Regions from separate parts of the Halotalea alkalilenta genome, predicted to be linked through region 2. Evidence: predicted binding sites of a transcription regulator. Region 2 holds the regulator's gene; the other holds the start of a gene.
The links. The regulator PhoB, encoded in region 2, activates phosphate uptake and scavenging genes when phosphate is short. The targets are predictions, from matches to a motif close to TGTCATANNNNTGTCANA.
Positions count from the first base shown of each region.

Region 1: a site for PhoB is predicted at 6,402-6,419, ahead of A5892_RS03540 (PhoX family protein). Genes of this name have one in related genera too.

Region 1 is NZ_CP015243.1:787,932-795,777, forward strand. It holds gene poxB (ubiquinone-dependent pyruvate dehydrogenase) at 1-954, shown strand, start outside; gene A5892_RS03515 (mechanosensitive ion channel domain-containing protein) at 964-3,138, opposite strand; gene gshB (glutathione synthase) at 3,349-4,302, shown strand; gene A5892_RS03525 (energy transducer TonB) at 4,277-5,287, shown strand; gene A5892_RS03530 (YqgE/AlgH family protein) at 5,303-5,860, shown strand; gene ruvX (Holliday junction resolvase RuvX) at 5,940-6,353, shown strand; gene A5892_RS03540 (PhoX family protein) at 6,529-7,846, shown strand, end outside.
Region 2 is NZ_CP015243.1:448,534-456,379, forward strand. It holds gene A5892_RS02015 (MFS transporter) at 1-158, opposite strand, end outside; gene A5892_RS02020 (HU family DNA-binding protein) at 463-741, opposite strand; gene ubiA (4-hydroxybenzoate octaprenyltransferase) at 1,203-2,090, shown strand; gene phoB (phosphate regulon transcriptional regulator PhoB) at 2,224-2,916, shown strand; gene phoR (phosphate regulon sensor histidine kinase PhoR) at 2,941-4,260, shown strand; gene A5892_RS02040 (N-acetylmuramoyl-L-alanine amidase) at 4,290-5,318, opposite strand; gene A5892_RS02045 (BPSL1445 family SYLF domain-containing lipoprotein) at 5,621-6,208, opposite strand; gene cysZ (sulfate transporter CysZ) at 6,307-7,050, opposite strand; gene phoU (phosphate signaling complex protein PhoU) at 7,115-7,843, opposite strand.

The DNA.
Region 1 (7,846 bases), 340 kb from region 2:
TACAAGGCGCTCAAGGAGTGCGACTGCCTGCTGGTGCTCGGCACCAATTTCCCCTATCGCGATTTCTACCCCGACCACGGCAACGTGATCCAGGTCGATATCCGCCCTCACCACCTCGGACGCCGCACGCCGCTCAAGATGGGACTGGTCGGCGACGTTCGCGCCACCCTGCTTTCGTTGCTGCCACGGCTCGAGACACGCGACGATCGCCGTTTCCTCGACGCCGCGCTGGCCCACTACCGCAAATCCCGCGACGGGCTCGACGCCCTGGCGACGCCGGCCCGCGATGGCCAGCCGCTGCATCCGCAGTACGTCACCGCCAGGATCGATGCCCTCGCCACGGATGACGCGGCGTTCTCCTGCGACGTCGGCTCGCCGACGGTGTGGGCGGCACGCTACCTGAAGATGAACGGCAAACGGCATCTGACCGGCTCGTTCAACCATGGCTCGATGGCCACTGCGATGCCCCAGGCGATGGGCATGCAGGCCGCCTTTCCCGATCGCCAGGTGATCTCGCTTTCCGGCGACGGGGGCCTGAGCATGCTGATGGGGGATGTGATCTCGCTCAAGGAGCGAGGGCTCCCGGTCAAGGTGGTGGTGTTCAACAATTCGCTGCTCGGCTTCGTCGCCATGGAGATGAAGGCGGCCGGCTACATCGACGACACCACGCGCTTCGGCGCTACCGACTACGCGGCGATGGCCGAGGCGCTGGGTATCCGCGGCATCCGGGTCGATGCTTCGAGCCAGCTCGATGGCGCGCTGGCGGAGGCGTTCGCCCATCCCGGGCCGGTGATCATCGACGTGCTCACCGCGCCCCAGGAGCTATCGCTGCCGCCGAAGATCCAGGCCGCCCAGGCCAAGGGTTTCAGCCTCTACATGCTGCGCGCGGTGATGAGCGGGCGCGGCGATGAGCTGATCGATCTCGCCCGCGACAACATACCGTTGCTGCGCTGACCAGCGCGTTCAGCGTCCACCCACGTAGCCGCGGGCGAAGGAGACGGCCTCGGCATTCTCGACCAGTCGGGCGAGGTGCAGATAGAAGGCGCGGCGCACGTTGGCCGCGCCCCCGGTGGTCGCGCGGAAGCGCCCGGCGACGTTGTAACCCTCGGCGTTGACCCTTTCCAATCCCCAGTTCTCGTAGTGGCCCAGCAGCGCACCGCGCAGCGTCGGGTCCTGCTGGGTCTGGTCGGCAGCCTGGCGGACCAGTTCGAGCGCGTGGTCGATATCGCTGTCGAGGGTGAAGCGCAGGTCCACCGGGGCGAAGGCGAACTGGCGCGAGGTGTTCTTCACCGCCTTGACCTGACTGAACGGGATCGAGAACAGCGCCCCGTTGCCGTCGCGCAGCTTGAGCGTGCGGATGGTCATGCCCTCGACCGTGCCGGCGCGGCCGTCGATCTCGACCCAGTCGCCGATCGCCATGGTGTCTTCGAGGATATTGAAGATCCCGGTGATCACATCCTGGACCAGGGTCTGGGAGCCGAAGCCGATCGCCAGGCCCACCACCCCGGCACCGGCGAGCAGCGGTGCGATGTTGATGCCGACGTTGCCGAGCACGGTGATCACCGCGATCACGCAGAGCACGATCTTCGCCGCATTGCGCAGCAGCGGCAGGATGGTGCGAACCCTTAGGCTTGGCTGGGCGTGGCGTCGCCCGGAAGGAGGAGCCAGTGCGCTGGCGATCGCCGCGTCGATCACGATCCAGGCGGCCAGTGTCACCAGCAGCACCGTGGCGATGCCGAACACCGCGCCGCCGAACATCTGCCCGGCGTCGGTATCGCGAATCAGCCCATAGATCGAGCCGCCCCATATCTGGGTCATCAGCTCTGCCGCCACTGCCAGCAGCGCTATCTGCAGCGCATTGGCGGCGAGCCTGCGCATCCTCGTGCCCATCCGCTCGCGCGGGGCGAGGTCGGGCGGCGCGACCAGTTGGTGGAGCAGCGCCATGACCAGCAGCGTGCCGATCAGCAGCAGCGTGCTGGCGATCATCCGGTTCATCGCCTGGTGGTTGTCGACGCTGCCGATCAGCAGCTGATAGAGCGAGACCAGGCACATCAGCAGCACCGGCAGGAACCAGATCGCCGAGAAGAGCCTCAGGCTCTCTCGTACGCTGGGCGGCAGCCGCTGGCGATGGGCCAGGCCGCGATGGTGGATGAGCTGGCCGATCGGGCGGCGGAACATCACGGCGAACACCGCCAGGATAATCGTTGCGATCGCGCCGCACAGCGTCGCCAGCAGGTAGGCGAGCGAGTAACCGAGCAGCGCCGTGAGTGGCGAGTTGAGCAGCGCCTCGGCGAACGAGCCGAAGGCGGCAAGGGCGGCGAGAGGAATGAAGGCGCGGCGGCGCAGTATCTCCACCGCGCGCTTGCGATGGCTGCCACGGGCGAGGATCGCAAGCGACATCCATAGGGTGGCGAACACCGTGCCGGTGTTCACCGCATAGGCGATCCCGAGCGCCAGCATTCGTCCCGGCGAATCGGCGCCGAAGCCGGAAGTCGCGGCGAGGGTGAGCAAGAAGGCGGTGATCGCCGGCAGCGGTACCCGCAGCCAGTGCTCGACGATATCCCGTGCGCGGCGATGGGTGGAGAACCAAGCCCAGCGTGAGAGGCGCGCTGCGATCCACGCGCCCAACCAACAGGCCGCGAGCATCGAAATCGCCCAGAAGATAATCGTGTAGGAGAAGCGAGTACTTACTTGCAGAGGGCTCTGGCCGACCCTGTGGCCGAGCTCGGAGAGCTGCTGGGAGGCGCGACCCAGGTGATATTGCCAGTCGCTGACCACTTCGTTGCCTTCGCCGAGATTCTGCTGCAACGAATCCAGTGTCGAGGTCAGCGCGCCGAGCACGCCGCCCTGGACCACGCCGTCCTGGGGCGTCTCGGCATCGCCGGCGGCGCTCTCCTGGGCCTCGCCCGAGGCCGGCGTCGCCTCGTCGGGCGCGGCCTGGGCGCGCTCTAGCGCCTCGACCAGGGTGGCGCGCTGCTGGTCATCGCGCAGCACCTCGAGCAGTTGGGTGAGCGGTGCCGCCTCGGCGGATGTCCCGCTCTGCTGGGCGCTGGCCGGGGCGGCGGCGGTGAGTGCCAGGGCGAGGCACAGCCATGACCAACCAAGAAGCAAACTACGGGGCGAGACGGACAAGCGCATCGATGGACCTCGGCATCAGTCGGCGACGGGAGCGTGGTCCAGCATAGGACAGGCGCGGGCGTTTTTGTTTCTCTATCCTGCGCCGACTGGTCGGGGCTGGGTGAATCCCCCATACTTGCGCCATTCATCGTCGTGCCGGCATGGCACCGGTTGTGAGCGCTCGCTTACCCTGTGAGGCTCATCGCTACAGGAATATTTCGAGAGGTTGGCATGAAACGTACGCTCAAGGTCGGCGTGGTGATGGATCCCATCACCGAGATCAGCTACAAAAAGGATACTTCGCTGGCGATGCTGTGGGCGGCGAGCGCGCGCGGCTGGGAGCTCCACTACATGGAGCAGCCGGATCTCTACCTCGACGGTGGGCGGGCCTATGGGCTGATGCGTCCGCTCGAGGTTCATCGCGACCCCTCGCACTGGTTCGACCTCGGCGCGCGCGAGGCGCGGCCGCTCGCCGATCTCGATGTGATCCTGATGCGCAAGGATCCGCCGGTCGATCACGAATTCCTCAATGCCACCCATCTGCTCGGCTTTGCTGAACGCGAGGGGGTGCTGGTGGTCAATCCCACCCGCGCGCTGCGCGAGTGCAACGAGAAACTCTATGCCCAGCGCTTTCCCGAGTGCCTGCCGCCGAGCGTGGTCTCCTGCGACGACAAGGTGCTGCGAGCCTTCCAGGCCGAGCATGGCGATGTGATCCTCAAGCCCCTCGATGGCATGGGCGGCAGCGGGATCTTCCACATCGGCCCGGACGGGCGGAATCTCGGTTCGGTGATCGAGCAGCTGACCCTGCGCGGCAGTCGACAGATCATGGCCCAGCGCTACATCCCGGAAATTCGTGACGGAGACACTCGTATCCTGCTGATCGATGGCGAGCCGGTGCCGTTCGGACTGGCGCGAATTCCCAGCGCCGGCGAGGTGCGCGGCAACCTGGCCGCAGGCGGACGCGGGGTGGCCCGCGAGCTGACCGATCGTGACTACTGGCTGGTCGATCAGGTCAAGGCGTCGATCGTGGAGCAGGGGCTGATCTTCGTCGGCCTCGACGTGATCGGCGACTACATCACTGAAATCAACGTCACCAGCCCCACCTGCGTGCGCGAAATCGATGACCAGAAGGGCACCGACATCGCCGGGCTATTGATGGATGCAATCGATCAGCGCTTCTCCTGAACCCACCCTGGTCAGCCTGGTGCCCTCGCCCCCCGAGGCCGAGGACGTACCGCTGTGCTCCGGTCTTCGCGTCGATATCGACGAGCCCGAGGTTGCGGTCGAGCTCGACCACCGAGACGACGAAGGCGGCTCGGCTGGTGCGTCCTCGTCCGGTTCGCGCCGAGGGCTTTTCGGGCTGCTGGCGGTGGTGGTCGGCTTGCACCTGTTGGGCCTTTGGCTGCTCGACCGGCCCGATCAGCAAGAGCCGGTCGAGACCGAGGGGGGCCCGGTCTATCGTGTCTCGCTGACCCAAATGCCGGCGGCGCCTTCGGTCGATATCGGTGGCGTCGAACGTCTCGTGCAGGAGCAGGCGGCCGCGGCGGCCCGGGCGCAGGCCGAAGCCGCTGCCCGGGCAGAGGCGCAGGCGCAGGCAGAGGCGCAAGCCCGGGCAGAGGCGCAAGCCCGGGCAGAGGCGCAAGCGCAGGCCCGAGCCCAGGCCCGCGCGGAGGCCGAGGCGCGAGCGCGCCGCGAAGCACCCCAGCAGACTCAAGGCGCCGAGCGCTCGGACGCTACGGCATCGTCGCCGCCGCCGAGCGCGCGCGAGCTGATCCGGCAGGCGACCCAGCAGGGCTACGCCAGCGGATGGAATGCCACCGCCGATCGCTTCGCCAGGGGGGCGTCGAGCAGTGCCGAGCGCTCCGCCGAGGCGCGCTACATCGCCGATTGGACCAGGGCGACGCAGCGCTACATCGATAGCGTCGGCCGTATACCGCCCGGGCTCGACGGCCGGTTGGTGATCAGCGTCACCGTCGGGCGGGATGGCGGGCTGCGCGACCTGCGGGTGGTACAATCCTCAGGGAAACCCGAGCTCGATCGGATCGCGCTCGACATCGTGCGGGCGTCGGGGTCCTTCCGACCCTTCGACCGCGAGCTGGGTAATCGCAATGAACTCAGCTTCACTCGTAGCTGGCTGATTGGCCAAGGTTCACTTTTTGGCGTCCGATGACGCCCTGGAAGCTTCATGCACGGCTTGCGCAACCACTTTCTCCTGGCGATGCCTCAGCTCCTCGATGAGAATTTCGCCGGTACGCTCACCTATGTCTGCGATGACGATGCCAAGGGCGTGCTCGGGGTGATCGTCAATCGCCCGCTCAAGCTGAGCCTGGGCGGACTGCTCGAGCAGCTCGACCTGGAGGTCGAGACCCTGCGCGATGCCGAGCGGCCGGTGATGTTCGGCGGTCCGGTGCATACCGACCGCGGCTTCATCCTCCATCAAGGTTCGGCCAGCGATTGGGATTCGAGCCTGCAGGTCAGCGAAGAGATCGCGCTGACCACCTCGATGGACATGCTCCGTGCTATCGCCGCCGGCCGTGGACCGGAGCGTTTCATGGTGCTGCTCGGCTGCGCCGGCTGGCAGGTCGGCCAGCTCACCGACGAGCTCAAGGCCAACGCCTGGCTCACCGTCGAGGCGCAGGATTCGGTGCTTTTCGAAACCCCGATCGAGTCTCGCCGCGAGGCCGCCGCTGGACTGCTTGGGGTCGATCTACGCTTGCTCAGCGTGGCCGCCGGCCATGGCTGAGGACCCAGCGCTGCTCGACCCGCGGATCGCGCTGCTGCGCGCCGAGAAGCCCAGCCGTGCCCCTGGCGAGCGGCTGGTGATGGCGTTCGACTTCGGCACTCGGCGGATCGGCGTCGCGGTCGGCCAGGAGCTGCTCGGCTCGACCAGCGCGCTGGCACCGCTGAGCGCGCGTGACGGTGTGCCCGACTGGCGCCTGGTCACCGACCTGGTCGATGAGTGGCGCCCGGACCTGTTCGTGGTCGGTTTGCCGCTCAACATGGATGGCAGCGAGTCCGAGATGAGCCGGCGCGCGCGCAAGTTCGGCAACCGGCTGTATGGGCGCTACGCGCGTCCGGTCGAGTTCACCGATGAGCGCGGCACCACCCGGGCGGCCAAGACCCTCGCCCGCGAGCGTGGCCGTCGCAGCGCCAGCTATCGCGACGACGGTGTCGACGGGGTCGCCGCCGAGTTGATCCTCTCCAGCTTCTTCACTACCTCCCCGCCGCACGGTTAGCCCTGCGCAGTTTTCTCCTCGCGCCGGTTCGACGCAGGCGCCGGGTTTTGTCACCTGCCTGTAAAAAGCCACGTGGATGATGGGTGCCGCACTCGGGAATGAGGCCCGAGGCGCTGGCAACGTGCGCGGTTGAGTCGCGCGCGGATAATCGACAATCAACTTGCAGGAGCCGACCGTGAGCAAGGAAGTCGAAGACCATCGTATCCACAACCGCAGTGGCAACCTGCCTTTCGCCGCGATCGTCGAACGCCGTCTGTCACGCCGCTCGGTGATGTGCGGTGGCCTGGGGCTCGCTGCCGCGACCATGCTGGGTGGCTTTGGCTGGCCGGGAGCGAGCCGTGCCGCGGACGGCGCCGCGCGAGCACCGCTCAGCCTCGGTTTCGCTTCGCTGGCGCCGCGCATGACCGACGCGGTGGTCGTGCCGGAGGGCTATGTCGCGCAGGTCCTGATCCCTTGGGGCACGCCGCTGGTATCGGGGATGGCGCAATGGCATCCCGACCTCGACCCGACGCCTGACTTCCAGGCGGCGAGCACCGGCATGCACCACGACGGCATGTACCACTTCGCCCTCGATGGCGCGGATAGCTCCGACGACTTCCTGCTGGTGCTCAACCATGAATATCTCGACCAGTCCGCGCTTTGGGCGGCGCGCGGTGGGCCGACCAACGCGAAGCAGGGCGCACGGCCGCTGGATGAGGCGCGTACCGAGATCAACGCCCACGGCGTCTGCGTGGTAAGGGTACGCCGGGATGAGCAGGGCCATTGGGCGCCAGTGCTCGATGATCCTCGCAACCGCCGCATCACCACCGCGACGCCGATGCTGCTCGCCGGGCCGCTGCGCGGCTCCCGACATGCAGTGACCGCTTACTCACCGCAAGGCACCCAGACCCGCGGCACCAACAATAACTGTGCCTGTGGCTACACCCCCTGGGGTACCTACCTGACCTGCGAGGAGAACTGGTCGGAGATCTTCGTCAACCGTGCGGAGCAGGATCCCGACCAGCTGCGGCTCGGGCTCGCCGAGTCCCGCTCGATCTATGGGTGGGAGACGGTCGAGGGCGGCGTCGATGGCGAGTTCGAGCGCTTCGACAATACCCCGCGCGGTGATGATCCTCGCGGAGACTACCGCAATGAAGCGCGCACCTATGGCTATGTGGTCGAGATCGACCCCTATGACCCCGAGCGGCCGATCTACAAGCGCACCGCGCTTGGGCGCTTTCGCCACGAGGGCTGCTGGCCGGGCAAGCTGGTCGCGGGGCAGCCGGTGGTGTTCTACACCGGCCACGACGCGCGCAACGAGTACATCTACAAGTTCGTCTCCCGCGCGCCCTGGGACCCGAGCGATGCCAACCGTCCCGGCGAGCGTTACGATCGCCAGGCGATCGGGGCCAAGTACATGGACCACGGCACCCTCTACGTCGCCCGCTTCGATGAGGACGGCAGCGGCGAATGGCTGCCGCTGGCGGAGGATACCCCGGTGCCGGAACAGGGGC
Region 2 (7,846 bases):
ACGCGGATTGCCATGGTGATCGTCACCGGGGTCATCACGGCGAGGAAAAGCCCGAACGAGGCGATCGTGTAGCGCAGCATGAAGCCCGCGCCAACCTCGGCCAGCACCGGCTCCATGCGGGAGCTATCCGCTAATCTCTCGTGCCGCTCCATCGGCATGCCCTTCTCCCGAAGCGTCTGGCGCCAGCGTCGAGTCGCTGCGCAGCCGTGCGATCATCCGCGCCGGGTTCCCTGATGGCGACTGAAGCCTCCATCGCAACCGAAAGCGCTTTCATCGCAGTCTGGGCCAGCGTCGGCACTCGCGCCAGGAACGAGCGAACGAGCCTGCCGAGGTAATCCACAGCGGGGCGGAAATGCGCGCACGAGCACGCCTCGTGACGAGACACGCAAAGAGGATCGAGAGAGGGGAATTCAAGTAGCGGCTACCGGCGACGAATGCCGCCGGTGCCGATCAGAGCGCGCCTTACTTGCTGGAAACGGCGTCTTTGAGGCCCTTGCCGGGCTTGAAGCTTACGTTCTTGCTCGCTGGAATGGTCAGCGGAGCGCCCGTCTGCGGGTTCTTGCCGGTGCGCTCGGCACGCTCGCGAACGGTGAAAGAACCGAAGCCGACCAAGGTGACGTCGTCACCCTTGGCGACACTGGCGGTGATCTCTTCGAGGATCACGTTCAGCACCTGGCTGGCCTTGTCCTTGGAGAGATCGGCCTGCTCGGCGATTGCCGCTGCGAGTTCTGGTTTACGCATCATTGCCTCCTGGGTATGCCATGACGATGGCGAATCTGCCGGCTGAGCCGGACGTTTTTTTGTTGAGCCAACCATCCCCCACGCTAATAGCGCGAAGAAGCCGACTCCGTACGGGGCGTCGCGATAAAGCTTCCTGCCGTCGCGACGACCGATGCTCCATCCGACAGTGAAACCGAAAGCCTCACCCACCGACGACTATCCAATCAGGCACCGGAGCCATCGAGGCAGCACCGCCTGTGCCATTTCCCGCCCGGTGATGCGGCGACCATATCACAAGCACTGGATGCCTTGGTCTGGGACGCATGCACGATGGTGCGAAAGCTCGGAAACAGCGTTCGACATGCTAGCAACACTCTCCGTCCCTGCCTAGACGTGTTTGGGCGTAGATAATCCGCCATGAATCCGGCTCTCATGCCGGTGTTACACTGCCGGTGTCCGATATCCGAGCATATGGAAACCCGATGTCCGCCTTCACCGCTCTTCAAACCGGTCCGCTGCGCCGCCTGCCCGACTTCGCCCGACTGATGCGCCTCGACCGCCCGATCGGCACCTGGCTGCTGATGTGGCCCACCCTCTGCGCCCTGTGGCTGGCCGCGGACGGTATGCCCAGCCGTCACATCCTGGTGATCTTCGTGCTCGGCGTCTATCTCATGCGCGCCGCCGGCTGCATCATCAACGACTACGCCGACCGCAACTTCGACGGCCACGTCAAGCGCACCAAGGAGCGGCCGCTGGCGACCGGGCGCATCTCTGCGCGCGAGGCATTGACGCTGTTCGCGATACTGTTGGTGGCGGCCTTCGTGCTGGTCTGTTTCACCAATCCGTTCACCGTGATGCTTTCTTTCGGCGCAGCCGCGCTGGCGGCGCTCTATCCGTTCATGAAGCGCTACACCCATCTGCCCCAGTTGGTACTTGGCGCCGCGTTCAGCTGGAGCATCCCGATGGCCTTCGCCGCGGTGACCGGCAGCGTGCCCGCCGCCGCCTGGTGGCTGTTCTTCGCCAACCTGGTGTGGACGCTGATGTACGACACCCAGTATGCGATGGTCGATCGCGACGACGACCTCAAGATCGGGGTCAAATCGACCGCGATACTGTTCGGCTCGCTGGACCTGGCCATCCTGGCGATGCTCCAGGCACTGGTCCTGCTGCTGCTCATCGGGCTCGGACTCTCGTTCTCCCTGGACGGCTACTTCTGGATCATGCTGCTGGGAATCGCTGCGCTGTTCGTTCATCAGCAATGGCTGACCCGGCATCGCTCGCGCGAGGGCTGCTTCCAGGCCTTTCTCAACAACCACTGGGTCGGTGTAGTGATGTTCGCCGGCATCAGTCTGGCCACCTGGCCCGCCTGACGGGGGTATGTCACGAGACTGTCACGTCACTGCGCTTGAATCGTCATGTGTCTGCGCCCCAGGGCGCGGTCGCGGGCCGGCAGAAGGCCGGGGATTCGCCCCGCCTGCAACCCACCCAGAGAGATGATCTGCAATGACCCGAACCGTGTTGATCGTCGATGACGAATCCTCCATCCGCGATATGATCGCGATCGCCCTGGAGATGGCCGACTTCCAGGTCCTCGAGGCCGACAGCGCGCAGCGGGCGCTGGCGCTGGCCGTCGACGAACGTCCCGATATGATCCTGCTCGACTGGATGATGCCCGGCATCAGCGGCGTCGAGCTGGCGAGAAGGCTCAAGCGCGAGGAGACCACTCGGGAAATCCCGGTGATCCTGCTCACCGCCAAGGGCGAGGAGGACAACAAGGTGCAAGGGCTCGAAGCCGGCGCCGACGACTACATCACCAAGCCGTTCTCGCCCCGCGAGCTGATCGCGCGGATGCGCGCAGTGCTGCGCAGGGCGGCGCCCGCGAGCCAGGGCGTGATCGAGGTCGATGGCCTGTCGATCAATACCGAGAGCCAGCGAATCAGCATCGACAACGAGCCGATCGACATGGGACCGACCGAATATCGCCTGCTGGCGTTCTTCATGTCCCACCAGGAGCGCGCCTACTCTCGCGCACAACTGCTCGACCAGGTCTGGGGCGCCAGCGTCTATGTCGAGGAGCGCACGGTCGACGTGCACATTCGCCGCTTGCGCAAGGCGCTCGGTGAGCGTCACGATTACCTGATCCAGACGGTGCGCGGCACCGGCTATAGGTTCTCACGCCAGCGCTCACGCGCCTGACAAGGAGGCGGCCACGGGCTCCCGATGCGCCATTGGACCCGCGAATTCTTGCTGCTCGCTCTATGCGGCGCGCTCGGCACCCTGCTGGGTGGGCACTACGGCCACTCCGGCTTCGGCCTTGCCGCCGGACTGGGACTCTACCTGCTTCTGACCTTTCGCCAGCTCAGGCGGCTGTATCGCTGGGCCAAGGCTCCAGATAGCGCCAATCCACCGTCGGCCACCGGGCTTTGGGGCGAGCTGTTCGATCGCCTCTACCGCTACCAGAAGCAGGAGCGCCAGCAGCAGGCCCACCTGCAGGGCGTGATCGATCGCGTCGAGCGCTCCTCGGAGGCGATGTACGACGCGATGGTGATCCTCGACGCCCACGCGGCGCTGGACAGCTGGAACGCGGCGGCGACCAGGATGCTCGGCTTCGAGCAGCCTCAGGATCGCGGCCAGCACGTCACCAACCTGCTGCGCCATCCGCGCTTCGTCCACTACTTCCTCGCCCAGAACTACGATGATCCGCTCGAACTGCCTTCGCCGGTCGACGAGTCGCGCACCTTGCAGTTCCAGATCACCCCGTTCGGCGATCACGAGCGCTTGATGGTGGTACGCGACATCACCCGACTGCAGCGACTCGAGCAGATGCGCCGCGACTTCGTCGCCAACGTCTCGCACGAGCTGCGCACCCCGCTGACGGTGTTCACCGGCTATCTCGAGCCACTGGCCCAGGCCGCTGAAACCGCGCTGCCGCCCAGGCTCGCGCGCGGCGTCGCGCAGATGGAGCAGCAGGCCGACCGCATGCGCCACCTGATCGACGACCTGCTGATGCTGTCGCGGCTCGAAAACGAGCAGAGCTTCTCGCCGCGTATCGCCGTCGATGTCGCCGCACTGATCCAACAGGTGCACAGCGACGGCGTCGCGCTGTCGAAGGGTCGCCAGAACTTCGAGCTCAAGATCGAGACCTCCGCTGAGCTGCTCGGCGCCCGCGAGGAGCTGCGCAGCGCGCTGACCAACCTGGTCTCCAACGCCGTACGCTACGCCGGCAACGGCCGCCGTATCGAACTGCGCTGGTACTTGGCCGACAGCGGCGAAGGCCGCCTGTCGGTGAGCGACGATGGCGAAGGCATCGAGCGGCGCCACCTTTCCCGTCTTACCGAGCGCTTCTACCGCGTCGACAAGAGCCGCTCCAGCGCGACCGGTGGCACCGGCCTTGGGCTTGCGATCGTCAAGCACGTGCTGCTGCGCCACCAGGGCCGGCTGGAGATCGAATCGAGCCTCGGCCGCGGCGCCCGCTTCACCCTCTGCTTCCCCGCCGAGCGGGTCAGCCTGCCGACGCCCAGCGACGCCTGCGCCGATTGAGCGGTCCACCGAGGGCGTGTTGACACGCCCTAGCTGCTGGCGAGGATCGCTCCAGCTTGAGCAGGACCGTGGTACTTCTCGATCAAGGCGAACAGGATCGCCGCGCTCTCGGCGTCGTAGAAGCCGGTGTGGTCGGTCGGCCTGAAGCGCATCTGGAAGCTCTTCAGCACCCGCAGGGTCTGATCGTCCATGCGCCCGGTCTGCTCGAGCCGATAGCCATAGCGCGCAAGGCCCTGCTGGAGCGCACGCACGCTGGGAACACGACCGTTGGAGAACTGGTTCAGGTAGCGGGCCACCGTGGCGCGCTCGGGCCAGGCGCCAACGCCCGCCTGGGCGAGGCGCTGCCAGGGGAAGAACGGCCCCGGATCGAGCTTGCGCCCGGGCGAGATATCGGAGTGGGCGACCACATTGGTAGGCTCGATGTCATAGCGCTGGACGATGTCCTTGGCCAGCGCGATCACCAGTTGGATCTGCGACTCCGAGAACGGCGACCAGCTCAGCCCGCTCGGGGTCTGGGTGAAGCCCGGGTTGACGATCTCGATGCCGATCGAGGTGTCGTTGAGCCCTTCCCGGTCCCCCCAGGCGCTGACACCGGCATGCCACGCCCGCATCGACTCGTCGGCGAGCTGCAGCACCACCGGCTGCTGCTGGAACTCGCCAGGCTGGTCGAGCACCAGGTAGTGGGTCCCCACCTGGCTGCCGGTGAGGGCGCGCAGCGCAGCGGCGTCGTCACCGCCGGTATAGTGGATCACCAGATAGCGAACCCGCTGGTTGACCCCGGCACTGCGCACCGAGTGGTCGACGCGATAGCCGCTGCGTCGTTCGAGAGCACGCCCCTCTTCGGCGGAGTAGCGCCGCGCAGGCGCACGATCCTGGATCACCGGGGTCTCGAAATCGAGCACCTCGACCACCGGGGTCGGCACCTGAGGAGGTGAAGGAGGCGTCGGAGCAGGAGGTGCACCGGCGCAGCCGGCGAGCAGCAGGGCGAATGCGAGGGACAGGAAACGCTTCGGCATGGCGGGACGAATCTCGCAGCAGGTCATGGAAAAGCTCGACACCAGGACACTTCCCCACCGACGGACGACGGAGAGCGTACAGCGGATGTGGGCCAGCGTTCAGGGTGGAGAGCACAGGGCGCCTTGTCGATGCCCGTACTGGATTGCCCGTGCTGATCATAGTGCCTGCGCGAAGGCCAGGACAGCGCCGGCGAAGAATGTCTCAGCATCCTTCAAGACAGCTCAAGTCCTTCGCCAAGCGCCGGGACTTGGTCCCTCGATTGCGTCGTGCATGCCCCTCGGTTCCTTGACGGGCTCGGCTAGCCGACGAGCAACGAGCCGAGCCGAATCACGCCCGCGTGCACTCAGCGCGGGCTGATCTTCGCGCCTTGCAGCGAAACGCCGGCCTGGATTCCCGCGTTGTTCATCACGAATCCGATGATCGGCTGCTGCATGGTGTTGGTATTGATGTTGCCACTCGCACCAATGTCGGCCACCGCCACGCTGGCATCGGCCCCGACGGTCCAGCCGTTGCTGCTGGTGAAGTCACGCAGTGCCTGATCGGTCATGAACAGATAGATGATCGCCCGCGACTGAGCGCCGGCCTGGAACCCTATCGAACCGGCAGTGGTGGTGTAGTAGCCCGAGGTCTGGTTGCCGATCAGCAAGGCGCCATCGCCGTGCTCGGCACCAACCACGAAGCTGGCACCGATCACCCCGGGAAACACCAGCACGCCCTTGGCCCTGGAAACCAGCTCGCGAGCCTCGGGCGAGGCCCGATAGAGCCGCTCGAGGGCCTGCTGGACGTCGTTGTCGATCTGTCGCTGCTGGGTCATCGCATCGCTGCGATCCTGGGGCGTGGTGGTGGTACAACCGGCCAGTGCACCGCCCGCAAGCAGCGCGGCGAGCGTAACCGCACCGGTACGACGCAGCCAATATTCCTTGTTTCGCATCTCTTCTTCTCCCTGAAAACAGGCGCTGAGACCTCTCGCCGGTACCGCCTGGGCCGCGCACCTCTCTCATGCGCAACGAACCAAGAACTTATAGTTCGTTAATCTTTGACCTGCAAAGATCGCCCCTCGGCATTCAAGGCCGCATAGCGTCTCTGCCACATCACCGCACCGGCGGCCACCGCACCGGGCATCACCACCAGGTTCAGCAGCGGAATCCATACCGTCAGGCTCACCGCAGCGCCGAAACCGAGCGTTCGCCACCAGCCCGCAGCAAGCAGCCCGCGCATGCGTGGAAAGCTCACCCCGTGGTTGTCCATCGCATAGTCGAGATACTGGATCGCCATGCACCAAGCCGAGAACAGCATCCAGAGAAACGGCGTGAACAGATTGAGCCCCGGCACGAAGCCGGCGGCGAACAGCAGCGCCATGCGCGGCAGGATGTAGGCGAGCTTGTGCAGTTCTCGCTTGAAGCTGTCGATGGCCTGGCGTCCAAGACTGCGTGAATCCTCGCTGCCGCCGCCAAGCCGGCGCTCCACGGCTTCGGCGAGAAAGCCATAGAAGGGCGAGGCGATCAGGTTGACCATCAAGGTGAAGGTGAAAAACGCAGGGATCAGCAGCGCGATCGCCAGCAGTGGGACGATCAACCAGTCGAGCCAGCCGAGCCAACTGGGCACCAGCGCCATCCATTGATCCATCCACGAGGAGAAACCGCGCACCAGCAAAGTGATGGTGATCGCGTAGAGCACCAGGTTGATGAGCACCGGCACGATCACGTAGCGGCGAAGTCCCGCGGAGAGCACGAGACGGATACCGAGGCGCAGGGCATTCAAGCCTTCGAGCATGGGGCACCCCAAAAAACGACGCGGCGCCGGAAAGGCGCCGCGTCGTCGTCGAGAAGAAAAGAGTTCAACCAATATCGTCGAGATCCTTCTCGTCGAGATCGCGCAGATGAGTGTGGCGCAGGTCGAGGCCCTTGACCAGATAGATCACCGATTCGGCGAGGTTGTCGGCATGGTCGCCGATCCGCTCGAGCGCACGCAGCACCCAGAGCACGTCGAGTACGCCGGAGATCGATGCCGGGTCCTCCATCATGAAGGTGACCAGCGAACGCAGCGCGCTCTTGTACTCATTGTCGACCTCGGTGTCGGCGCGACGCACTTCGAGGGCGAGCTTGGTATCGAAGCGGGCGAAAGCGGTCAGCGCGTTGCGCACCATGTCCCGCACCATCGCGCCGACCCGGCGGATTTCGACGAAACCGCGGTCATTGTGCTGCCCACCCATCAACGCCAAGGCGTGGCGAGCGATCTTGTCCGCTTCGTCACCCATTCGCTCGAGGTCGGAGGCGGCACGGATCACCGCCAGCACCAAGCGCAGGTCGGAGGCGGCGGGCTGTCGACGGGCGAGGATATGGGTGCACTCGTCATCGAGCTGCAGCTGCATCTCGTTGACTTCATGGTCGAAGCGGCGCACCTCCTCGGCGAGTTCGCCATTGCCGTCGAGCAGTGCGGTGAGCGCATCGAGGATCTGTTTCTCGACCAGACCGCCCATCGCCATCAAATGGGTCTTGAGTCCCTCGAGCTCCTGATTGAACTGGCGGGAGATGTGCTGGCTATGTTGTTCGCTGGAAATATCCATGGG